2 regions of the Streptomyces sp. NPDC055243 genome follow, and region 1 is predicted to be linked to the other one. Evidence: riboswitches for the same ligand, from Rfam matches in the RefSeq annotation. Region 1 holds a riboswitch; the other holds the start of a gene.
What was found. A riboswitch is a leader RNA that binds a small molecule or an ion and turns the genes downstream of it on or off. The one in region 1 is predicted to bind glycine.

Region 1 (11,853 bases):
CATCTTCAGGGCGTGACGCGCATGGGTACGGACGAGACGCCCGGGGGCGACAACCGCGGCAGGGCGCTTCCCGCCGAGGTGCACGGCGCTCCCGCGGAGCCCGTGCAGGCCGCGGGGCCCGAGCAGGGCGAACAGCGGGACGCACACCACGACGAGCAGCAGAACACGCAGCAGGACGGGCAGGCGCCGCTCAGCGGCCGTCGGCGGCTGGCGGAGGGGCTGTGGCCCCCTCGCGTCACGCGCCCCCAACTCATCGTCGCCCTGCTGCTGTTCGTGCTGGGGCTCGGTCTTGCCATCCAGGTGCGCTCCAACAACGACAGCAGCGCGTTGCGCGGCGCACGTCAGGAAGATCTCGTACGCATTCTCGATGAACTGGATGACCGTACACAGCGTCTGGAAGGTGAGAAGCAGCGTCTTGAGGACCAGCGCACCGGGCTTGAGAACAGCTCGGACCAGGCCGAGGAGGCCCGCAAGCAGACTGTCGAGAAAGAACGTCAACTCGGCATTCTGGCGGGCACCGTGGCGGCGCAGGGTCCTGGCATCACGCTGACCATCGATGACAAGAAGGGGTCGGTTGAGGCGGACATGCTGCTCGACGCCATTCAGGAGTTGCGTGCTGCGGGTGCCGAGGCCATCCAGATCAATGATGTACGCGTAGTGGCCAACACCTATCTGTCGGATACGGACAGTGGTGGTGTCCGGGTGGACGGCCGCAAGGTCGGCAAGCCCTACCGGTTCAAGGTGATCGGCAAGCCGCAGGACCTCGAGCCGGCGCTGAACATCCCAGGTGGCGTGGTGCAGACTCTGGAGAAGGAGCAGGCCACCGTCACCGTGACGCGAGCGGAGAAGATCGTGGTGGACGCCTTGCGAGCGGCGAAGCGGCCTGACTACGCTCGGTCGTCGTCCCAGTGAGGGCGGGGTGCATGGGGGCCGCCGGTCGAGGGCATGAGGTTGCGGGGGGTCGGCGCACTGTAAGCGTGGTGCGTGGTGGAAACTGTTTGGCGGATGCGGACGTTGTGAGGATGTCTGTGCTGCCGATGTACGCCGGTGTGTGCAATCAGGGTTCGTCCTGCCCCACGGGCGGGTCTGTTTCGGTCAAGGGGAATCGCCCGTGAAGTTGTTTGCGAAGTTGTTCGGCAAGAGCGCACGTGAGGACAGTGGCAACCCCGCCACTGCCCGGCACCGTGCCACGCGCCATGGAGATGCAGAGGAGCAGGGCGCCGAGCGCCCGATGTTCCGTGACCAGGTCGGTGGGCCAGGCGGTGACATTTCGGGCGCGCAGGGCGCGTCGTCTGTTGACCCTGCCGGTCCGGGCCGCATAGGTTTCGGAGAACCGTCAACCTCAAGTACGGGTGGAGGGTTTACCCCCGATCCGTACGCATCGAATGCCCCCGCGGGGCAGCCGCGGCAGGAGGATCCGTCCATGGCCCTGGTGTGTACGAGGTGCGGGAACCGCAACGCCGAGGCGAGCCGGTTCTGCTCCAACTGCGGCGCGCCGCTGCGGGCCGGGGCCGCGCCGGAGCGTCCCTCGGAGACGACCTCCACCATCTCCATCTCGGGCCTGGAGGCCTACGACGCGGAGGTGACGGGGCAGACCGCCTCGCCCGCCCTCTCGCCGGAGGCCCAGGCCGCCGTTGACGCACTGCCGCTCGGTTCCGCGCTCCTCGTGGTGCGCCGTGGGCCGAACTCGGGCAGCCGCTTCCTCCTGGACGGCGAGCTGACCACGGCGGGGCGCCACCCGCAGAGCGACATCTTCCTGGACGACGTGACCGTCTCGCGTCGCCACGTGGAGTTCCGTCGCCTCGGTGACGGCTCCTTCACCGTCGCCGACGTGGGCAGCCTCAACGGCACGTACGTCAATCGGGAGCGCATCGACTCGGTCGCGCTGTCGAACGGCGACGAGGTGCAGATCGGCAAGTACCGCCTGGTCTTCTACGCGAGCCAGCGGGCCATGGGTATCTGATCCGTCAGGAAGGTCCATGCTTCAAACACCGAGGGGCGGTGCCGGCAACGGCACCGCCGCCGAGGACCGTCGGCTGATGAGCATCGGCGCCGTGTTGAACGCGCTGCGTGACGAGTTTCCCGAGGTCACGATCTCCAAGATTCGTTTCCTGGAGTCGGAAGGGCTCATCGAGCCGGAGCGCACGCCGTCGGGCTATCGCAAGTTCAGCCCGCAGGACGTCGAGCGGCTCGGTCACGTCCTGAGGATGCAGCGGGACCACTATCTGCCGCTCAAGGTCATCCGGGAGCACCTGGACGCCCTGGAGCGCGGAGAGAAGGCTCCCGTGCCCTCTCTGGGGCAGCCGCGCGAGCCCGGTGACGCCTGGGGCGTGAGTGACGCCGATGAGCCCACTGCTGCCCGTGTGGGCCGTGCCGAGCTCCTTGCGGCCGCCGAGATCGACGCGGAGCAGCTCGCGGACTGGGAGACGTACGGGCTCATCGTGCCCTTGCCGGACGGCGGCTATGACGCGGAGGCCGTGACGGTGGCCGCGCTCGTCGTCGAACTCGGGCGGTTCGGTATCGAACCCAGACATCTGCGCACCCTGAAGTCGGCGGCCGAACGCGAGGCCGGGCTCGTCGACCAGGTCGTCGCGCCGCTGCGCCGGCACCGCAATCCGCAGACCAGAGCCCATGCGGAAGCTCGTACGAAGGAGCTCGCGGGACTGACCGGAAAGCTGCACTCTGCACTGGTGCAGACCGCGCTCGGGGTGCGGTTGCCCTGACTCAAGGGGTGCCCGACTACCCAAACCGGCCGGGCACGTCCTAGGGTTGCTGTGTGAACGAGCTCGACGTCGTAGGTGTCCGGGTGGAAATGCCCTCCAACCAACCGATCGTGCTCCTGCGTGAAGTGGGAGGCGATCGGTACCTCCCCATCTGGATCGGACCAGGTGAGGCGACCGCGATCGCCTTCGCACAGCAGGGGATGGCGCCCGCACGGCCGCTGACCCACGACCTGTTCAAGGACGTGCTGGAGGCGGTGGGACAGGAGCTCACCGAAGTGCGCATCACGGACCTCCGAGAAGGGGTCTTCTATGCGGAACTGGTCTTCGCCAGCGGAGTCGAGGTGAGCGCCCGGCCGTCCGACGCCATAGCGCTCGCCCTGCGCACCGGAACGCCGATCTACGGCAGTGACGGTGTCCTCGACGACGCGGGCATCGCCATTCCGGACGAGCAGGAGGACGAGGTGGAGAAGTTCCGCGAGTTCCTCGATCAGATCTCGCCCGAGGACTTCGGTACGAACAGCCAGTAGTCCGTCAGCCGGTGGTCCGTCGCTTCCGAAGGGGTCCGGCGGACCATTCGGCTAGCTTTTCCCGGCGGTGCGGTACGGCAAACCACTCTTAGGGTGATTATCACTCGGCGTGCCGAGTGTGGCGATCGTTGACGAGCCCCTGGTGACTGCCTACCGTCGAGAAGGCAGGTCAAGGACGGAGGTCGGCGTGGGAAGCAGCGGCGACGGTACGGCGATGGGCGGGCCGTATCCGCTTCACAGCAGCGCGGCCGGTCACTCTCCGAAGAGGCCGATGGTGGTTCAGGGGAGCGTTCAGGGGAGCGGGGACGCCACGTCCGGACAGTCCGAACAGGAACAGATCGGTTACCGGGGGCCGACCGCGTGCGCGGCCGCCGGCATCACCTACCGACAGCTCGACTACTGGGCCCGTACGGGTCTGGTCGAGCCCAGTGTGCGGTCCGCGGGCGGGTCGGGCACCCAGCGGCTCTACAGCTTCCGGGACGTCGTCGTCCTGAAGATCGTGAAGCGGTTCCTCGACACCGGTGTGTCCCTGCAGAACATCAGGACCACGGTCCAGCATCTGCGCGACCGCGGCTTCCAGGACCTGGAGCGGATGACGCTCATGAGCGACGGCGCGACGGTCTACGAGTGCACGTCGCCCGACGAGGTCCACGATCTGCTCCAGGGCGGCCAGGGGGTCTTCGGGATCGCCGTGGGCGTCGTGTGGCGGGACGTGGAGGCGGCGCTCTCGCAGCTGCACGGCGAGCGGATCGAGACCGGGGAGACGCTGGTGCGGCCGAACCCCGCCGACGAGCTCGCGCGGCGGCGCAACAGGGCCGTCTGAGGCCGCCGCGCGCGTCGCGGACCGGTCGCGGCCCGGTTGGGTGCGGGGTGGCGTTCTCGGGGCGTTGTCAGTGGCGTAGGGCAGCATCAGTGGTGTGAGAACCGCGCCCACGATTCTGCATCTGGACATGGATGCCTTCTACGCGTCCGCCGAGCAGGCCGCGAAGCCGAGTCTGCGCGGGAAAGCCGTGGTGGTGGGCGGGCTCGGGCCGCGGGGCGTGGTGGCCACGGCCTCGTACGAGGCGCGGAAGTTCGGTGTGCACTCGGCGATGCCCATGGGGCAGGCGCGGCGTCTGGTGCCCAATGCCGCCTATCTGGTGCCGCGCTTCGCGCTCTACCGCGACATCAGCGACCAGGTGATGGCGCTGCTGCGTGAGCTGTCGCCGCTGGTGGAGCCGCTCAGCCTGGATGAGGCATTCGTCGACCTGGAGGCGGGCGGGGTGGCCGACGACCAGGCGTCGGCGCTGGCCGTGGGAGAGCGGTTGCGTGTCGACATCAAGGCGGTGACCGGGCTCGCGGGGTCGGTCGGGCTCGCCGCGTCCAAGATGCTGGCGAAGATCGCCTCGGAGGAGGCCAAGCCGGACGGCCTGCGGCTGATAGTGCCGGGGACCGAGCGGGACCTGCTCGGGCCGCTGTCGGTGCGCATCCTGCCCGGTGTGGGGCCGGCCACCGGGGACCATCTGCGGCGCGGCGGGATCACGACGGTGGGGGAGATCGCCGAGGCGGGCGAGGACGAGCTCGTCCGACTCCTGGGCAAGTCGCACGGGAGCGCGCTGTACGCGATGGCGCTCGCGCGCGACGAGCGGCCCGTGGTGGCCGAGCGGGAGTCCAAGTCGGTCAGCGTCGAGGACACGTACGACGTGGACATCCATGACCGGGTGCGGGTCAGGGGCGAGGTGGCGCGGCTCGCCGACCGGTGTGTGGAGCGGCTGCGGGCGGCGGGGCACTCGGGGCGGACCATCGTCCTGAAGGTGCGGCGGTTCGACTTCTCGACGCTGACGCGTTCCGAGACGCTGCGGGGGCCGACGGACGACCCCGGGGTGGTGCGGGAGGCCGCCGCGCGGCTCCTGGAGTCCGTGGACACCACCGGAGGCGTGCGGCTGCTCGGCGTGGGCGTCACGGGGCTCGCCGACTACACGCAGGAGGATCTCTTCGCGCAGGCCCAGGCCCAGGCGCTGGCGCTGGCAGAGGGCCCTGAGCAGAGGGAGGGCGAGGCCGCGCCGGAGGGGGTGGCTGCCGAGACGGTGGAGGAGCCGGCCGAGGAGGTGCCGCTCGTCCTGCGCCGGTGGAGCGCGGGGCACGATGTGCGGCATGCGCGCTTCGGGCACGGGTGGGTGCAGGGGAGCGGGCTCGGGCGGGTGACGGTGCGGTTCGAGACACCGGGGTCTGCACCGGGGCGGGTGAGGACCTTCCGGGTGGACGATGCCGAGCTCGTCCCCGCGGAGCCGTTGCCGCTGGTGACTCCGCCGGGGGAGGAGGGCTGAGCCGTGGGGTCAGGTGCTCTCCTGGCCCGCGATCTTTCCGAAGTCCTGGTCCGGCGGTGGCGCCGACTGCGGGGGCGTGATGTCCAGGCCGTAGTGGTGGTAGAGCTGTAGTTCCTGCTCGGGGGAGAGGTGGCGGCCCACGCCGAAGTCCGGGGCGTCCTTGACCAGGGAGCGGTCGAAGGGGATGCGCAGGGTGCCCTCGCTGGTGACCTCGCTGGGCTCCAGGGGGACGAAGGCGTCCCGGCTGAAGAGGCCCGTGCGTATGGCCGCCCACTCCGGGGCCCCGGTGGCGTCGTCGAGATAGACCTCGTCGATCGTGCCGATCTTCGCCCCGTTGCGGTCGAACGCCTTGCGGCCGATCAAGGTGCGTGGATCGATATCGGTCTGCACGGGCCCTCCAACTGGTCGAGGCTTGTCGAAGTGGGGCGTAACTCATCCTTGTTCGTTCGTATTCACTACGAAAGAGCACTTCGGGGCAGGCGGCCACTCGAGGGATCCTCCATCTCCTCGCTGGTAGGCTGGCGCTTGGCTGCTGACCCCGTGCGGGAGAGCTCTCCGGTGGACACACCGGAGGCGCCGAAGGAGCAACTCCTCCCCGGAATCTCTCAGGCCCCTGTACCGCACGGACGAGGTCACTCTGGAAAGTAGGGCGGGCGTCGGGCGGGCACGTTCGAAACCCTTCCTCACCGACGGTGAAAGCCGGTACGGCGTCTCTCGCGAGGCACGGACCGGTGAAGCTCTCAGGTTGAGATGACAGAGGGGGAGGCCGTCCGGGTACCCGCGCCGTGGTGCCCCTCGCAGGTCGCGTCAGACCCGCGTCAGACCAGGAGGCCTCCGCATGACCGCCACCCCTCGTATCCCGCTCTCGCAGCTCGAGCAGGGCATTCCCTTCGAGCAGCGGCACATCGGTCCCGATGTGGAAGCACGGGCCAAGATGCTCGCGCAGGTCGGATACGGCTCGCTGGACGAGCTGACCGCCGCCGCCGTGCCGGATGTGATCAAGAACGCCGAGGCGCTAAACCTGCCCGGGGCGCGCACCGAGGCCGAGGTCCTGGCCGAGCTGCGCTCTCTCGCGGACCGTAACCAGGTCCTCGACTCCATGATCGGGCTCGGTTACTACGGGACCTTCACTCCGCCGGTGATCCTGCGGAACGTGATGGAGAACCCCGCGTGGTACACCGCTTACACGCCGTACCAGCCCGAGATCTCCCAGGGGCGCCTCGAGGCGCTCCTGAACTTCCAGACCGTCGTCGCCGAGCTGACCGGGCTGCCCACCTCCGGTGCCTCGCTGCTCGACGAGGGCACCGCCGCCGCCGAGGCCATGGCGCTCTCGCGGCGCATGGGCAAGGTCAAGGACGGTGTCTTCCTGGTCGACGCCGACGCCCTGCCGCAGACCGTCGCCGTCATCCAGACCCGCGCCGAGCCGACCGGTGTCGAGGTCGTCGTCGCCGATCTGAGCGAGGGCATCCCGGCCGAGGTCGCCGAGCGCGGTGTCGTCGGCGTACTGATCCAGTACCCGGGCGCCTCCGGTGCCGTGCGCGACATCAAGCCGCTCATCGAGCAGGCGCACGAGATCGGTGCCATCGTCTCCGTCGCCGCCGACCTGCTGGCCCTGACGCTGCTCACCTCGCCCGGCGAGCTCGGCGCCGACATCGCCGTCGGCACCACGCAGCGCTTCGGTGTGCCGATGGGCTTCGGCGGCCCGCACGCCGGTTACATGGCGGTGCGCGAGAAGTTCGCGCGCAGCCTGCCGGGGCGGCTCGTCGGTGTCTCCGTGGACGCGGACGGGAACAAGGCCTACCGCCTGGCGCTGCAGACCCGTGAGCAGCACATCCGCCGCGAGAAGGCCACCAGCAACATCTGTACGGCGCAGGTGCTGCTCGCCGTGATGGCCGGGATGTACGCGGTCTACCACGGGCCCGAGGGCCTCAGGTCCATCGCGCGGCGTACCCACCGCTACGCGACCGTGCTCGCCGCGGGACTCACCGCGGGCGGTGTCGAGGTCGTGCACGGCGCGTACTTCGACACCCTGACCGTTCGGGTGCCCGGCCGGGCCGAGGCGCTCGTGGCCGCGGCCCGCGAGGGCGGTGTCAACATCCACCAGATCGACGCCGACCACGTCTCCCTGGCCTGCGACGAGACCACCACGCGCAAGCAACTGACCGCGATCTGGACGGCGTTCGGCGTCGAGGCCGACGTCGAGGCGCTCGACGCGCAGACCGCGGACTCGCTCCCCGGCGCTCTGCTGCGCTCCGACGACTACCTGACGCACCCCGTCTTCCACCAGTACCGCTCCGAGACCGCGATGCTGCGCTACCTGCGCAAGCTGTCCGACCGCGACTACGCGCTCGACCGCGGCATGATCCCGCTGGGCTCCTGCACCATGAAGCTCAACGCGACCACGGAGATGGAGCCGGTCACCTGGCCCGAGTTCGGCCAGCTGCACCCCTTCGCCCCCGCCCAGCAGGCGCAGGGCTATCTGACGCTCATCCGTGAGCTGGAGGAGCGCCTCGCCGAGGTCACCGGGTACGACAAGGTCTCGCTGCAGCCCAACGCCGGTTCGCAGGGCGAGCTCGCCGGACTGCTCGCGGTGCGCGGCTACCACCGTGCCAACGGCGACGAGCAGCGCACCGTCTGCCTGATCCCGTCCTCCGCGCACGGTACCAACGCCGCGAGCGCCGTGATGGCCGGCATGAAGGTCGTCGTCGTGAAGACCAGCGACGACGGCGAGATCGACGTCGAGGACCTGCGCGCCAAGATCGAGAAGCACCGCGACGAGCTGTCCGTGCTCATGATCACCTACCCGTCCACGCACGGGGTGTTCGAGGAGCACGTCGCCGACATCTGCGCCTCCGTGCACGAGGCGGGCGGCCAGGTCTACGTCGACGGCGCGAACCTCAACGCCCTGGTCGGCCTCGCCCAGCCCGGCAAGTTCGGCGGCGACGTCTCGCACCTGAACCTGCACAAGACCTTCTGCATCCCGCACGGCGGCGGCGGCCCCGGCGTCGGCCCGGTCGGTGTGCGCGAGCACCTCGCGCCGTTCCTGCCCAACCACCCGCTGCAGCCCGCCGCGGGCCCCGAGACGGGCGTCGGGCCGATCTCCGCCGCGCCGTGGGGCTCCGCGGGAATCCTGCCGATCTCCTGGGCGTACGTACGCCTCATGGGCGGCGAGGGCCTCAAGCGCGCCACGCAGGTCGCCGTGCTCTCCGCCAACTACATCGCCAAGCGCCTCGAGCCGCACTACCCGGTGCTCTACACCGGCCCCGGCGGGCTCGTCGCGCACGAGTGCATCATCGATCTGCGCCCGCTGAGCAAGGCGACCGGTGTCAGCGTCGACGACATCGCCAAGCGGCTCATCGACTACGGCTTCCACGCGCCGACCATGTCCTTCCCGGTCGCGGGGACGCTGATGATCGAGCCCACCGAGAGCGAGGACCTGGTCGAGATCGACCGGTTCTGCGAGGCGATGATCAACATCCGCGCGGAGATCGAGAAGGTCGGCGCCGAGTGGACGGCGGACGACAACCCGCTGCGCAACGCGCCGCACACCGCCGCCGCGCTCGGCGGTGAGTGGGAGCACGCCTACAGCCGCGAGGAGGCCGTCTTCCCGGCCGGCGTCGTAGCCGCTGACAAGTACTGGCCGCCGGTGCGCCGCATCGACCAGGCGTACGGCGACCGGAATCTGGTCTGCTCCTGCCCGCCGCTGGATGCGTACGAGGACTGACAGCGCGTCCAGAACATGCGTGGGGGCCGGTCCGGAGGTTGTTGCTCCGGGTCGGCCCCTTTGTTGTCCGTGCCGTGATGGCGCCGCGTCAGGCGGCGGTCATGATCTTGTCCGTGCCCAGCGGTCGATGCGGGGCGATGATCTGGCCGTCCGGCAGCAGCTCACCGGTGTCCTCGAAGAGCAGGACGCCGTTGCACAGCAGGCTCCAGCCCTGCTCCGGGTGGCTCGCCGTGAGCAGTGCGGCTTCCCGGTCGGCGGAGTCGGCTGTCGGGCACGGTGGTTGGTGCTGGCACATGGAAGGGTTCTTTCGCTGCGGTGTGATGGCTGTGACGTCTGCCTTGCGGCTCGATGCGGTGTTCATGCCGCCCCCCGTTTAGTCGGTCCGATCCCAGTGTTGCCCTACGGACGTCAATCCGCAGGGATTTAGCGGCAGCGCTCCTTACTGCTTAATGACGTATCACCCGCCCGGACGGTTCAGCCCAACTGCACTGTCTCTTCGGGTGGTTCGGGGTGGTCATACTGGGCTAGTCCGTATGGGCACATCACGCGCCGAGCCCCGCGGCCGAGGTCGGCGGCGGGGCACGGGGACGTACGGCGAGGTCAGGCGGGCGAGCCGAGCAGCGGTGCCGGGGTCAGACGGTGGGTGAGGACCTTGAGGAGCTCCGCGGCGCGGTGCGGGCGGTGCGCCGCGATGCCGGGAGGCGCGGGCGCCAGGGGCACGAGGATGTCGGAGGGCGCGAGATCGCCGTCCGCGCCGTCCGCCGTGCAGTCGCCGTGCAGCCAGAGGGTCAGCATGTAGAGCTCGGGTACGGACAGCAGACGGGGTTGGTAGGGCATCGGCATTGCCTCGGCATGGCGCAGGGCGCGTTCTGTGGAGGCGATGTAGGGGCCCTCGAAGAAGTGGGAGAAGGCCCATCCGTCAGGGGTCAGCATCGTGTCCGCGGCGGCGACGGCTCGCTCGCCGGAGCGGATCAGGAAGCGCCACCCGGCGAGCCGGGTGGGCGATGTGCCCGACGGGGCGATCCGGTCAAGGACGTGGACGGGCAACGGGAGTTCGGGGCTCGTCGGTCCCTGCGCGGCACGCAGGGACGGGGTGCGGGCTTCGCGTACGGCGGTGGGTGAACCGAGTGCCGCGAGGACGCTGCGCAGGGCGGGCGCGGGAGCCGGGGGGACTTGCAGCGGCATGATGGGTCGCCTCTCTCATTCGACAGGCACGGTGGAACGAGGACAGGTGCGGACGTCGCTGTCTGCTCCGAAGTCAGAGGGGGCGGGGGCAGGGGACCGCGAGCGCCAACTCTCTGCCTCGTTCGCGGAGTTTATACGACACGTGTTCAGGCAGTGTTTCGTCTAACCGCACCCGATATTGCCTGCAAGGCGTTATTCGGTCGCCATTTTGCGGGCTTTATCCCGATCTCGGATGAGCCCAGGCGTTTGACCTCGGCTCCCTTCGCGGGAGCGGACGGCCGATTCTCGTCGGCGTTTTTCACCAGGGGTTCGGGGCGAGGAATCCCCGGCGTACCCCATGCCCGGTGAATGTGCCGCGCGGGCACGGCATCGAGCCTACTGGGCCGGAGGCATGTGCGGGGCGTTATCGATCACATTGCAGGGCATCATCCCCCGAGACATCGCGGCCGGATCATTGGCTGCCCATCCGAGGAGGGGACGCTTCGATGGGGGAGAAGGTCGTAGCAGGAACGTTTGACCTGGCCGAGCGGCACCGGTACCGGAGCAAGCTCAGGGAGTGTCTCGCGGGGCTGCGGAGACTGTTGGACGAGGAGCGGTTCGAGCGCCCCCAGAACCTGATGGGGGTGGAGATAGAGTTGAATCTCGCGGGGCCCGACGGCATGCCGAGAATGCTGAATGCGGAAGTTCTCGAGCGCATCGCAAGCCGCGACTTCCAGACCGAACTCGGAATGTTCAATCTTGAAGTCAATATCGCCCCGCACCGATTGGGCGGACGGGTTCTCGACCGCCTCGCCGAAGAGCTGCGCACCGGCCTCGCCTATGCCCACCGGAAAGCCAACGAGGTGAACGCGGGCATTGTGATGATCGGTATTCTGCCGACGCTCGCCCACCACGACCTGGTCTCGGGGAACCTCTCCGACGTCGACCGCTACGCGCTGCTCAACGACCAGATCGTGGCCGCCCGCGGCGAGGACTTCGTCCTGGACATCCAGGGCATCGAGCGGCTGACCTGCACCTCCGCGTCGATCGCGCCCGAAGCGGCCTGCACCTCCGTGCAGTTGCACCTCCAGGTCACGCCGGGCAGGTTCGCCGACGTGTGGAACGCGGCGCAGGCCGTCGCCGCGGCGCAGGTCGCCGTCGGCGCCAACGCGCCCTTCCTGTTCGGGCGCGAGCTGTGGCGCGAATCCCGGCCGCCGCTGTTCCTGCAGTCCACCGACACCCGCCCGCCCGAGCTACAGGCACAGGGCGTGCGGCCGCGGACCTGGTTCGGCGAACGCTGGATCAGCGACGTGTACGAGCTCTTCGAGGAGAACCTGCGCTACTTTCCCGCGCTGCTTCCCCTCATGGACGACGAGGACCCGCTGGAGGCGCTCGACGACGGCCGGGTG
Region 2 (11,853 bases), on a different contig from region 1:
GGTCCCGGTCACCGCCCCGGGCCATCACCTGCCCTTCGGACTGGCGGGATGGGGCGGGGTGGGACTGCCTTGCGGCGTGGACTACTTCTTGTCGCTCACACCGAGCGAGACGTAGTCGTAACGACCGCTGTACGCGGCGGACGAGTAGACGTTGGTCGCCCGCGAGGAACGCCACGAGATGTTCTTCTCGTAGATGAAGGGCATCCAGTACGCCTTGTCGACGATCTCGTGGGCCAGATCGGTGTAGATCTCACCGGCCTTGTTGGGGTCGACCGTGGCGATCGCGTCGTCGAAGTACTTGTCGATCTTCGGCTCGTCGATCTGCGACTCGTTGTAGTTGCCGTTCTCGTTGATGAAACGGCTGTCGAACAGCGGCTGGGCGTAGCCCTGGCCGGTCGGGAAGTCAGGACCCCAGCCCGCCATCGTCATGCCGATGCCGCGCTTCTTCACGACCGAGGGGGAGCCGGTGATGCTGGAGGAGTCGGCGCCGTCGATCTGGTCGACCTGGGCGTCGATGTTGACCTTCTTCAGCTGCTCCTGGAGCGCCGTGGCGGCGTCCACCTCACCCGGCTGGTTGGTGCGCGCCGAGATCTTGGTCGAGAAGCCCTTGGGAGCGCCGCACTGCTTGAGCTCATCCTTGGCCTTGGTCAGGTCCGGCTTGCCCTTGCGCTCCTTGATGCCGTACGGGTCGTAGTCGTCGTGACCCTTGATCGACTTCGGGAAGACGCTGGTGGCGATCTCACCGGCGGCGACCGGGCCGCCACGGGTCTTCTGCAGGCTCGCGAAGTCCGTGGCGTAGAAGACGGCCTTGCGGCAGTGCTCGTCGTCGAACGGCTTCGTCTTGGTCACCAGGGCGACGTAACGGACGAAGTCCGTCTGCATGTTGTCGACGTTGTCCTTGTGGTCCTGAATGGCGGTGGTACGACCCGACTGGGTCATGCCGGTGCCATTCATGTCGATGTCGTAGTCACCTTCCATCAGGCGCTTGTCGTTCTCTTCGAGGTTCGCCGAGATGGTGACCTGGATCTTGTCCGGCAGGGCCGGGCGGACCGGGTCGGACGACTTCTTCCAGTTCTTGTTGCGGACGAGCGTGATGCTCTTGCCCGCGCTGTAGTTCTGGAACTTGTACGGGCCGGAGGAGAAGGGGCGCTGGGTGTACTTGGCGCCGGTGTCCTCGGACTGCTTCACCGGGGTGCCCGACGGCATCGCGAGCATCTGCTCGAAGTCGCCGTTCTTCTTGGGCAGCTTGAAGATGATGGTGTTGTCGTCCGGCGTCTCGATCGCCTTCAGACCCAGCTTGTCCTTCGACTTGTCCTCGTAGGGGCCCTTGTACTCGCCCTTGGGGTCAAGCGTGGACTTGAGGTAGCCGGGACCACCGGTGATGACCTTGGTCGCCCAGATGCGCTCGATGCCGTACTTGATGTCCTTGGAGGTCAGCTTGGAGCCGTCCTCCCAGGTGAGGCCGTCACGCAGCTTGTACGTGTAGGTCTTGCCGTCGTCGCTGATCTTCGCCGTGTCCTCGGCGAGGTCGGGGACGAGCTTGTTGGACGCGGCACCCGGCTTGGTGTCGTACGTGATCAGCGTGCGGGTGTAGTACCGCATGAAGTCCCACGTCATGCCGTAGTACGCGCGCTGCGGGTCGGCCGAGTCCAGGTCCTGCTTGGCGATGAACTTGAGCGTCCCGCCCTTCTTCTTCGACTCGTTGGCGACCTTGCCGATCGCCGCGTTGTAGCCGGCGCCCTTGCTGTCGTCGTCGTCGCTGCCGCCGCCGCACGCCGTGGTGGTCACCAGCGCCGCCACGACGAGGGCCGCGCCTGCGGTCAACCGTCGTTTAGAGGAACCTGTGGGCATTTCTCGCATCCTCCGAGATTCGCGGTCCTTGGCTTTGACTGCCTGAAGAACCATGGGAAGAGCCACCTGACGCTGCGGCAGGGGCAAGCCAGTTGGAGCTGTTTACCGAGTTCCCTTGGGGTCCAGGGCGTCGCGCAACCCGTCACCGAAGAGGTTGAAGGCCAGCACTGTCACGAAGATCGCCAGGCCAGGGAAGACCATGAACATCGGGTCGTGCTCGTACGTCGCCAGCGCGTCCCGGAGCATGCCGCCCCAGGAAGCCGTCGGCGGGCGTACACCTGCGCCGAGGAAGCTGAGCGCCGCTTCGGTGAGGATGTTGGTGGGGATCATGAGCGTCGCGTACACGGTGATCGGAGCGACCAGGTTCGGCAGCAACTCACGGAAGAGGATGTGCCGTTGACCGCCGCCGAGGCTGCGGGCCGCCTCCACGTACTCGCGTTCGCGCAGCGAGAGGGTCTGGCCGCGGACGATGCGCCCGACGTAGGGCCAGCCGAAGAAGCCGATCACCAGGATCAGTACCGCGATGCGGACGCCGCTGCCGGTGAGCCCGAGCAGGTCGTCGGGGAGGACGGAGACCAGGGAGATCACGAAGAGCAGCTGCGGGAAGGCGAGCAGCACGTCCATGACCCGGCTGATCAGGGCGTCGATCCAGCCGCCGAAGTAACCGGCGATGATCCCGAAGAAGGTGCCGAGGACCACGGCCACCACGGCGGCGAGGAACGCCACCAGGAGCGAGATCCGGGCGCCGTAGACGATGCGGCTGAAGACGTCGCGGCCCTTGTTCGGCTCCACTCCGAAGAGGAAGTCCCAACTCATGCCGCCGAACGCGCCCTTGGGCAGGTTCGTCAGGTCTTCCAGCTCGTCCTGATGGAACTCGTTGGGCGGGTGGCCCAGCAGGGAGACGATCAGGGGCGCGAAGACGGCGACAAGGACCAGGACGAGCACGGTGATGCCGCCGGCCAGCGCGACCTTGTCCCGCTTCAGGCGGTTCCAGGCGATCTGCTTGAGGGACCGCCCCTCGACCTTCCTCACCCCTGCATCAGCTGCGGGAGCGACGTCCGCTGTCGGGTCCGCGTCCGCAGGTGTGTCATGCAATGGTGCCGTCATCGTGGCAGGGACCCCTCTCAACCGGTGGTGACCGGCCCGCACTTGTCGCTGTAGCGATGTGATCAGTCCGTCGTACACAGGGGCGAAGCGCCCCTGGTGCGGGAGTCTTCATCGCGGTTGCGATCTGTTACCAGCCTTGACGGGGAAAGGATGCGCAACCGTGATGCTGATCGAGGTGTTCCGTTATCCGGACGCAGGTGAACGAGGGGCGAACACGGGGCAGTTGCATCGCAATAGGCCACGGGGGCCCATTGGGCCCCTCCGCCATCAGAACGGACATTGTGGCGGTCAGGGCAGGTATACGAGCCGCGGTGGCCGGTTCACGGCCCTTTCGGTAAGGGCCGCAGCACTGTTTCAGTACTGCGCGGGGTAGCCGTACCCGCCCGCGGGCGCCGGGGCCGGCTGGGCCTCGCGGTCGTAGAACGGCCGGGCATTGGCGCGCAGCCACATGGCCACCGGGTCGTACGCGTCGGACATCGCGACGGTCGACACGGGCAGGCCGTCGGGGACGGCGGCGATCGACTGCTGCATCATCGTGCGCACCCCGTCGACCGACGAGGGCGCCGTGTCGTACACATCGAGGCCGATGGCCAGATACGGCGCACCGAGCGCGGGCTGCACCCAGGCGCGGCGCAGCGAGCGGACCGCGGGGGTGCGGTGCGCGTTCTGCGTGAGCAGGGCGTAGAACTGGGGGATCTCGATGGCCGGCTCGGTGAGCCGCAGCGGGCCCGCGGGCAGCAGGTCGAGGCCCGACGCGATGCGCCGCAGGTCGAGCCAGGGGATGCCGACGCCGCCGCCGGGGGCGTGCGGGTTGAGCCAGAGGCCGTAGTGGTCGGGGTAGAGCGTGCGGGAGATGTCGAGCCCGCTGACCACTTCGTACGAGCGGTTCCAGCCACTGGCGGAGAGCTCCTGGGCGGAGGTCACGCACGGCGCGTACCCGAGGCCCTCGACCTCCATGTTCCCGTACTGGGCGTCGGGGGACCCCGCCTGGCCGTGCCAGAGCAGCATCCACACCTGGTCGGCGGCGAGCGCCCGCAGGAGCGCCTCGTAGGCGTCGTAGCGCCCCGGCGTCACCTGGCGCAGCATGTGCTCGACCTGCCCGGCCGCAGCCGTGCCCGACGCACTCACCCTTAACCGCCCCTTCGCGATGACCCGCTGACCCGGTGTCCCCGGCTCATGAAACCAGCTTAAGCGGCGATCCTGACACCGACTTGACGTACGGCACCCTCACACACGTACCCGCACATGTCCTTACGCGTGTCCGTGCTCGTGCCCGGGGCTCTGCCCGAAGAAGGGCCGGACCCGCTCGCGCATCCAGTCGCCGACCGGGTCCTGGGCCACGTCGAGCAGCACCAGGTTCACCGGCCAGGCCACCGGTGCCAGACCAAGGGCCCTGCCCACGGCCTCCATCGGCAGCTCGCGCGCGTTGCCCTCCCAGGAGCTCAGTTCGACGCCGACGAACAGCGCGGGCGCCTCGCCCTCGACGCTCGCCAGGCAGCGGCGGGCGCTCAGGACGACCCCGGTGGCCTCGAACTCACGGGCGGCGGCGGACAGGAAGTCCACCGGGTCCTCCTGCCAGTCCGGTTCGAAGAGGCGTACGCGGCCGCCGGTCGCGGGCCCGTCCAGCGGCGTGCGTCCCGACCGGCAGAGCTCGGCGACGGCCGGCGGCGGAAGCGGGACCCCGATCGTGCCGTCCGGGTTGACCGCGATGCCCATCTGCGGGGGAAGCCCGCGCGCGAACTCCACGGCGGGCGCCACGGTGCAGCCCATCCGGCCCCCGGTGACGTGCTGGAACTGCTGCTCGGAGCTGAAGACGGGGACGTAGGCCTGGCCGTCGATCTCCAGCGTGGGCAGGTCCAGGGTGCCGCTGTCCGGCGCCCCGCCGTTCGGCAGCGGGACCCAGACGTGGCTGCGGCCGAGCACCTCCACGATGCGGGCGCCCGCGGACGCCCGGGGCGCCCCCGGCGTGCCGAGAGAGGCCGCGAGCACCTCTTCGAGTTCGTTGCCCGGCCATCCTCCGTAGGGATGGGCGTGCGCCTGCGCCGGAATGTCCATCTGTCTTAACCCCTGCTCGGTCCCGCTCTGCCTGCGGCACGACCCTAACGTGAGCGGCGGCTCAGTCCCCGAAGCCGATCCCCCGCAGCACCCCGGCCGCCGTCCGGTCGAGCAGCACCGCCGAGCCGCAGCCGCGCGGCAGATCGCCCCGCTCGGCGGCGCCGACGAGCCGGCCGACCGTCCTGCGGTGGCGCGCGAAGGCGTACCGCGACACGCCGCGCCCGCGCGCGAGCTGGCCCTCTATGGCGGTGTCCGGCTCCACGTCGAGCAGCAGCAGATGCAGGGTCGTGCCGCGCCGCGCGGCCTCGCGGGCCAGCCAGCGGCGCACCCAGGCCTGGGTGCCGCAGTCGTGCACCACGACGCCCTCGCCGGAGCGCAGGGCCCTGCGCAGGCCCGCGTAGTGCGCGATGCGGACCAGGGGGCGGTACACCGCGTACGGCAGCAGGCTCGGCATGCGCCGGGCCCAGCGGTCGCGGGTGTCCTGCGAGTCGATGCGCGGGCCCGCGACGGCTCTGCGCATCAGCGTGGACTTGCCGCTGCCCGGCAGCCCGGAGACGACGATCAGATCGCCCTCGCCGAACGTGAGCCGGTGCGGGCTGTGGCCGGTCCGCTGCCGCAGGTCGCGGACGACGGCCGCCGGCAGGGGGCCGCAGCTCTCCCTGGTGGGGGCGGCTGCCTGTTTGGGCAGGGCCACCCCCGTGTTGGTCGCGTAGACGCTCGTCCTGCGCACCGTGATCGGCCTCCCCATAGCGGTCACGTACCTGCTTACCGCAGCTTCCCCGGCAAGTGTAAAGAGAAGGTAATGCGGCACAAGGGCATTACCCGACTGGCACTGCCCTGTGACGCGGGCGCGTGCAATGATGTGCGCGCAAACTCCATACAGGCCGTTTGAATCCGCGCGGGAGAGTTCCCGGACACCGTCGAAAGACGCTCCGGGGCGCCGAAGGAGCAAGTCCCTCCCTTGAATCTCTCAGGCCCCGTACCGCGCGGGCGAGGCACATCTGAAAAGCGGGCCGCGGTCGCGGCTCCACCCAAGGTGCAAGTCATGACCCCCTGTACGGACGGGTCGTGGTGAACCTCTCAGGTTCCGATGACAGATGGGGAGGATCGACCTCGCCCGTCATGCCCTGGGAGTTCCACTGATGAGTACCGTCCCCCGTCTGACCGCCCTCGATGCCGTGCATCGTGCGCTCGGCGCGACGATGACCGACTTCGCGGGCTGGGACATGCCGCTGCGCTACGGCAGCGAGCGCGACGAGCACATCGCCGTCCGCACCAAGGCCGGTCTCTTCGACCTCTCCCACATGGGCGAGATCACGGTCACAGGACCGCAGGCCGCGGACTTCCTGAACTTCTCGCTGGTCGGCAACATCGGCTCCGTCGGTGTCGGCCGCGCCCGCTACACGATGATCTGTGCCGAGGACGGCGGCATCCTGGACGACCTGATCGTCTACCGGCTCGGCGAGACCGAGTACATGGTGGTCGCCAACGCGTCGAACGCGCAGGTCGTCCTGGACGCGCTCACCGCCCGCGCCGACGGCTTCGACGCGCGGGTCCGTGACGACCGCGACGCGTACGCGCTGCTCGCCGTCCAGGGTCCCGAGTCCCCCGGCATCCTGAAGTCACTCACGGACGCGGACCTGGACGGCCTGAAGTACTACGCGGGCCTGCCGGGCACGGTCGCGGGCGTGCCCGCGCTCATCGCCCGCACGGGCTACACGGGCGAGGACGGCTTCGAGCTGTTCGTGGCGCCCGGCGACGCCGAGAAGCTGTGGGGCGCGCTGATGGAGGCGGGCGAGCCCGTCGGCCTGGTCCCGGCCGGCCTCTCCTGCCGCGACACGCTCCGCCTGGAGGCGGGCATGCCGCTGTACGGGCACGAGCTGACCGCCGAGCTGACGCCCTTCGACGCGGGTCTGGGCCGGGTCGTGAAGTTCGAGAAGACCTCGCAGGCCGACACCTTCGTGGGGCGCGCGGCGCTCGCGGCCGCCGCCGAGCGCGCCGAGACCGCTCCCCCGCGCAAGCTGGTGGGCCTGATCGCCGAGGGCCGCCGCATCCCGCGCGCGGGCTTCTCCGTGGTCGCCGACGGAAAGGTCATCGGCGAGGTCACCTCCGGGGCGCCGTCCCCGACACTGGGCAAGCCGATCGCCATCGCGTACGTGGACGCCGCGCACGCGGCTCCCGGCACCGAGGGCGTCGGCGTGGACATCCGCGGCACGCACGAGCCCTACGAGGTCGTGGCTCTGCCGTTCTACAAGCGCCAGAAGTGACACTTCCGTCTCTTTGGTAACCCGGAAGTGACCCCCCGCACATCATTCCCGTTCCGCAGCACCCACCCGCGTACAGGAGAATTCAGGTCATGAGCAACCCCCAGCAGCTGCGTTACAGCAAGGAGCACGAGTGGCTCTCGGCCACCGAGGACGGTGTGGCGACGGTCGGTATCACGGAGCACGCCGCCAACGCGCTCGGTGACGTCGTCTACGCCGACCTTCCCGAGGCCGGCGCCGCGGTGACCGCGGGCGAGACGTGCGGCGAGCTCGAGTCGACCAAGTCGGTCAGCGATCTGTACTCGCCGGTGACCGGTGAGGTCGTCGAGTCGAACCAGGACGTCGTGGACGACCCCTCGCTCGTCAACTCCGCCCCGTTCGAGGGTGGTTGGCTCTTCAAGGTACGCGTCACGGAGGAGCCGAAGGACCTGCTCTCCGCGGACGAGTACACCGAGTTCTCCGGCAGCTGAAGCCCCCCGAAGACCCCTAGGGACCACCTGATGTCGCTTCTCAACACCCCTCTCCACGAGCTGGACCCGGAAGTCGCCGCCGCCGTCGACGCCGAGCTCCACCGCCAGCAGTCCACCCTCGAAATGATCGCGTCGGAGAACTTCGCTCCGGTCGCCGTCATGGAGGCCCAGGGCACGGTCCTCACCAACAAGTACGCCGAGGGCTACCCCGGCCGCCGCTACTACGGCGGCTGCGAGCACGTCGACGTCACCGAGCAGATCGCGATCGACCGGATCAAGGACCTGTTCGGCGCCGAGTACGCCAACGTCCAGCCGCACTCCGGCGCCTCCGCCAACCAGGCCGCCCTCTTCGCGATCGCCCAGCCCGGCGACACGATCCTCGGCCTGGACCTGGCGCACGGCGGCCACCTCACGCACGGCATGCGCCTGAACTTCTCCGGCAAGCAGTTCAACGTGGTCGCGTACCACGTCGACGAGGCCGGTCTGGTGGACATGGCCGAGGTCGAGCGCCTGGCCAAGGAGAACAGCCCGAAGGTGATCATCGCGGGCTGGTCCGCCTACCCGCGCCAGCTGGACTTCGCGGAGTTCCGCCGGATCGCCGACGAGGTCGGCGCGTACCTGTGGGTCGACATGGCGCACTTCGCCGGGCTCGTCGCCGCGGGCCTGCACCCCAACCCGGTGCCGTTCGCGGACGTGGTCACCTCCACCACGCACAAGACGCTCGGCGGCCCGCGCGGCGGCGTCATCCTGGCCCGCAGCAAGGAGTTCGCGAAAAAGCTGAACTCCGCGGTCTTCCCCGGCTTCCAGGGCGGCCCCCTGGAGCACGTGATCGCGGCCAAGGCCGTCTCCTTCAAGGTCGCTGCCTCCGAGGAGTTCAAGGAGCGCCAGCAGCGCACCCTGGACGGCGCCCGCATCCTGGCCGAGCGCCTGGTGCAAGGCGACGCGAAGGCCGTCGGCGTCGACGTCCTGTCCGGCGGCACGGACGTGCACCTGGTCCTGGTGGACCTGCGCAACTCCGAGCTGGACGGCCAGCAGGCCGAGGACCGCCTCCACGAGGTCGGCATCACGGTCAACCGCAACGCGGTCCCGAACGACCCGCGCCCCCCGATGGTCACCTCGGGCCTGCGGATCGGTACGCCCGCGCTCGCGACCCGCGGCTTCCAGGAGGAGGACTTCCGTGAGGTCGCGGACGTCATCGCCGAGGCGCTGAAGCCGGGCGAGGTCGACACGGAGTCGCTCAAGGCGCGCGTCTCGGCCTTGGCAGCCAAGCACCCGCTGTACCCCAACCTGTAGCAGTTTCGTACGCTTTCCTTCGTACGATTCTTCGGGGCACCGCGCACACTGGACAGTGAAGACAGTGAGTGCGGTGCCCCGGCTCATGCCCCGCGTTCGCAGTTCTCCGCACAGTTCGTTCCGTAGTTCTCCGCACCACCCCGGCAGACAACGGCGTCTACCAACCATCATTGGAGTTTCTCGTGGCCCTCTCGGTCTTCGACCTGTTCTCGATCGGCATCGGCCCGTCCAGCTCCCACACGGTCGGTCCCATGCGCGCCGCCCGCATCTTCGCGAGCCGCCTCAAGAACGAGGGCCTGATGGCCCACACCACCGCCATACGGGCCGAGCTCTACGGCTCCCTCGGCGCCACCGGCCACGGCCACGGCACCCCGAAGGCGGTCCTGCTCGGCCTGGAGGGCGAGTCCCCGCGCGAGGTCGACGTCGAGTCCGCCGACGACCGCGTCGAGCGGATCAAGAGCACCGGGCGCCTCAACCTCCTCGGCATGCACGAGATCGACTTCGACTTCGACGAGGACCTGGTCCTGCACCGCCGCAAGGCCCTGCCGTACCACGCCAACGGCATGACGATCTTCGCGTACGACCACGAGGGCGCCCTCGTCCTGGAGAAGACGTACTACTCCGTGGGCGGCGGCTTCGTGGTCGACGACGACGCGGTGGCCGGCGAGAACCCGATCGTGCCCGACGACACGGTCCTCAAGCACCCCTTCCGCACCGGCGACGAGCTCCTGCGCCTGGCCTCCGAGACCGGCCTGTCCATCTCCGCGCTGATGCTGGAGAACGAGAAGGCCTGGCGCACCGAGGCGGAGATCCGCTCGGGGCTGCTCGACATCTGGGGCGTCATGCAGTCCTGCGTCTCGCGCGGCATGTCCCGCGAGGGCATCCTGCCCGGCGGCCTCAAGGTCCGCCGCCGCGCGGCCAACTCCGCGCGCCAGCTGCGCGCCGAGGGCGACCCGCAGGCCCGCGCCATGGAGTGGATCACGCTCTACGCGATGGCGGTGAACGAGGAGAACGCCGCGGGCGGCCGCGTCGTGACCGCCCCGACCAACGGCGCCGCGGGCATCATCCCGGCGGTCCTGCACTACTACATGAACTTCGTGGCCGGCGGTTCCTCCCAGGAGGAGCGGGAGGACGGCGTGGTCCGCTTCCTGCTCGCGGCGGGCGCGATCGGCATGCTCTTCAAGGAGAACGCCTCGATCTCCGGCGCCGAGGTCGGCTGCCAGGGTGAGGTCGGCTCCGCCTGCTCGATGGCGGCGGGCGCCTTCGCCGAGGTGCTCGGCGGCAGCCCCGAGCAGGTCGAGAACGCCGCGGAGATCGGCATGGAGCACAACCTCGGCCTGACCTGCGACCCGGTCGGCGGCCTCGTCCAGATCCCGTGCATCGAGCGCAACGGCATGGCGGCGGTGAAGGCCGTCACCGCGGCGAAGATGGCGATGCGCGGCGACGGCAGCCACAAGGTGTCCCTCGACAAGGTCATCAAGACCATGAAGGAGACCGGCGCCGACATGAGCGTGAAGTACAAGGAGACGGCGCGGGGCGGCCTCGCGGTGAACATCATCGAGTGCTGAGCCTCCGACAGGGCTCTCCCAGCAGGTGGCGTCGGAGCGGACCTGTTTCAGGTCGCTGAGGCAGGCGTCCGCTGCCTGAGTCGTCGTGGCGTGCCGTGCGGCGGGACCCGGTGGCCGGTCCGTCGGCGCCGCCGCGAGGGCGGCGAGCTTGGCGCCGTCACCGCGGTCCGCGTCGCTCAGCGCCTCGGACAGGCCCTCCCCCGCGTCCTCCGGCGTGTACATCGCGGTGGTGACGACGTCGAGCACCGTAGGCGGCGTAGTCGCCGACGGCCCGGCGGAACCCCACGGCCTGCCGAGATAGGTGAGCTTCGCGCAGGCCGCCGCCGCACCGCCCCGGCGGACCTGCCGGCGCGCGGTGTCGATCTCGACGTCGGCGACACGGTGCACGGGCGTACGACTCCGGCCCGGCGGCACAGGCTGCGCACCCTGGCGACCAGCTTTGGCACGGCGAACGGCTTGACCAGGTAGTCGTCGCCCCCGCCCGCTCGCGAAGCCTTCGACCCGGTCGGCGACGGTGTCGCGCGCGGTCAGGAAGAGCACCGGGCAGGTGAGGCAGGTTCTCACCGCGCGACAACCCAGGTTCTCACCACGCGAAAACCCAGGTTCTCACCGCGCGAGAACCAGGTTCTCACCGCGCGAAGAACAACGCCTCCGCGCCCACCGGCCGATACCCCGCCGCCTGGAAGGCTCGCACACTGCGCGCGTTCCCGGCCGACTGCTGCGACCACACCGGGGCCCCGCCGGGCACCAGATGCCGGGCGGCGAGCGCCAGCGCCCGGCCGAGCCCCCGGTGCCGTACGTCCTCGGAGACCTCGATCGCCGCCTCCCAGCGCCCGGCGAGACCGCGCCCGAGCACCAGTACTCCGCCGCCGTCGGCGGCCCACACGCGCACGTCGTCGCGGCGCTTGCGGGCCCGCACCACCCGGGGGTGGTCCGGGTCGTCGATCTCGCGGAGCCCGACGGCCGGTCCGGGTCCGCCCGGCAGCGCGGCGGCCACGGTGAGGAGGTCGGTGGTGTCCGTCGTGCGTCCGGTCCGCTCCATGAAGGCGGCGAGGAACAGGGGGTTCATCGTGGCGGCCAGCGGGTCGCAGTCGAGCGCGGCGAGGGTGGCGTGCACCCACCGCGGGTCCTCGTCCGTGAAGACCACCGAATGCGCGGTGAAGGCGATCACGCCCGCGTCGCGGTGGCAGGGCTGCGGCACGACGGTCGTGGTGCCGTCGGGCGGCGGGAACTGCCCGAGGGCCG

Region 2: linked by a shared signal. The riboswitch ahead of gcvT (glycine cleavage system aminomethyltransferase GcvT) and the one ahead of gcvP (aminomethyl-transferring glycine dehydrogenase) in region 1 are both predicted to bind glycine.

What each region holds. Positions count from the first base shown of each region.
Region 1 is NZ_JBITWR010000017.1:4,778-16,630, forward strand. It holds gene ACIGXX_RS35525 (small basic family protein) at 1-16, shown strand, start outside; gene ACIGXX_RS35530 (DUF881 domain-containing protein) at 22-912, shown strand; gene ACIGXX_RS35535 (FHA domain-containing protein) at 995-1,963, shown strand; gene ACIGXX_RS35540 (MerR family transcriptional regulator) at 1,980-2,723, shown strand; gene ACIGXX_RS35545 (bifunctional nuclease family protein) at 2,777-3,250, shown strand; gene ACIGXX_RS35550 (MerR family transcriptional regulator) at 3,438-4,073, shown strand; gene ACIGXX_RS35555 (DNA polymerase IV) at 4,168-5,556, shown strand; gene ACIGXX_RS35560 (PRC-barrel domain-containing protein) at 5,566-5,946, opposite strand; glycine riboswitch at 6,090-6,187, shown strand; gene gcvP (aminomethyl-transferring glycine dehydrogenase) at 6,395-9,280, shown strand; gene ACIGXX_RS35570 (DUF5999 family protein) at 9,369-9,575, opposite strand; gene ACIGXX_RS35575 (hypothetical protein) at 9,881-10,465, opposite strand; gene ACIGXX_RS35580 (glutamate--cysteine ligase) at 10,951-11,853, shown strand, end outside.
Region 2 is NZ_JBITWR010000010.1:47,443-59,295, reverse strand. It holds gene ACIGXX_RS27410 (ABC transporter substrate-binding protein) at 82-1,851, opposite strand; gene ACIGXX_RS27405 (ABC transporter permease) at 1,954-2,958, opposite strand; gene ACIGXX_RS27400 (enhanced serine sensitivity protein SseB C-terminal domain-containing protein) at 3,313-4,086, opposite strand; gene ACIGXX_RS27395 (enhanced serine sensitivity protein SseB) at 4,210-5,013, opposite strand; gene ACIGXX_RS27390 (AAA family ATPase) at 5,075-5,761, opposite strand; glycine riboswitch at 5,903-6,008, shown strand; gene gcvT (glycine cleavage system aminomethyltransferase GcvT) at 6,156-7,280, shown strand; gene gcvH (glycine cleavage system protein GcvH) at 7,370-7,747, shown strand; gene glyA (serine hydroxymethyltransferase) at 7,778-9,040, shown strand; gene ACIGXX_RS27370 (L-serine ammonia-lyase) at 9,223-10,608, shown strand; gene ACIGXX_RS27365 (GNAT family N-acetyltransferase) at 11,237-11,853, opposite strand, start outside.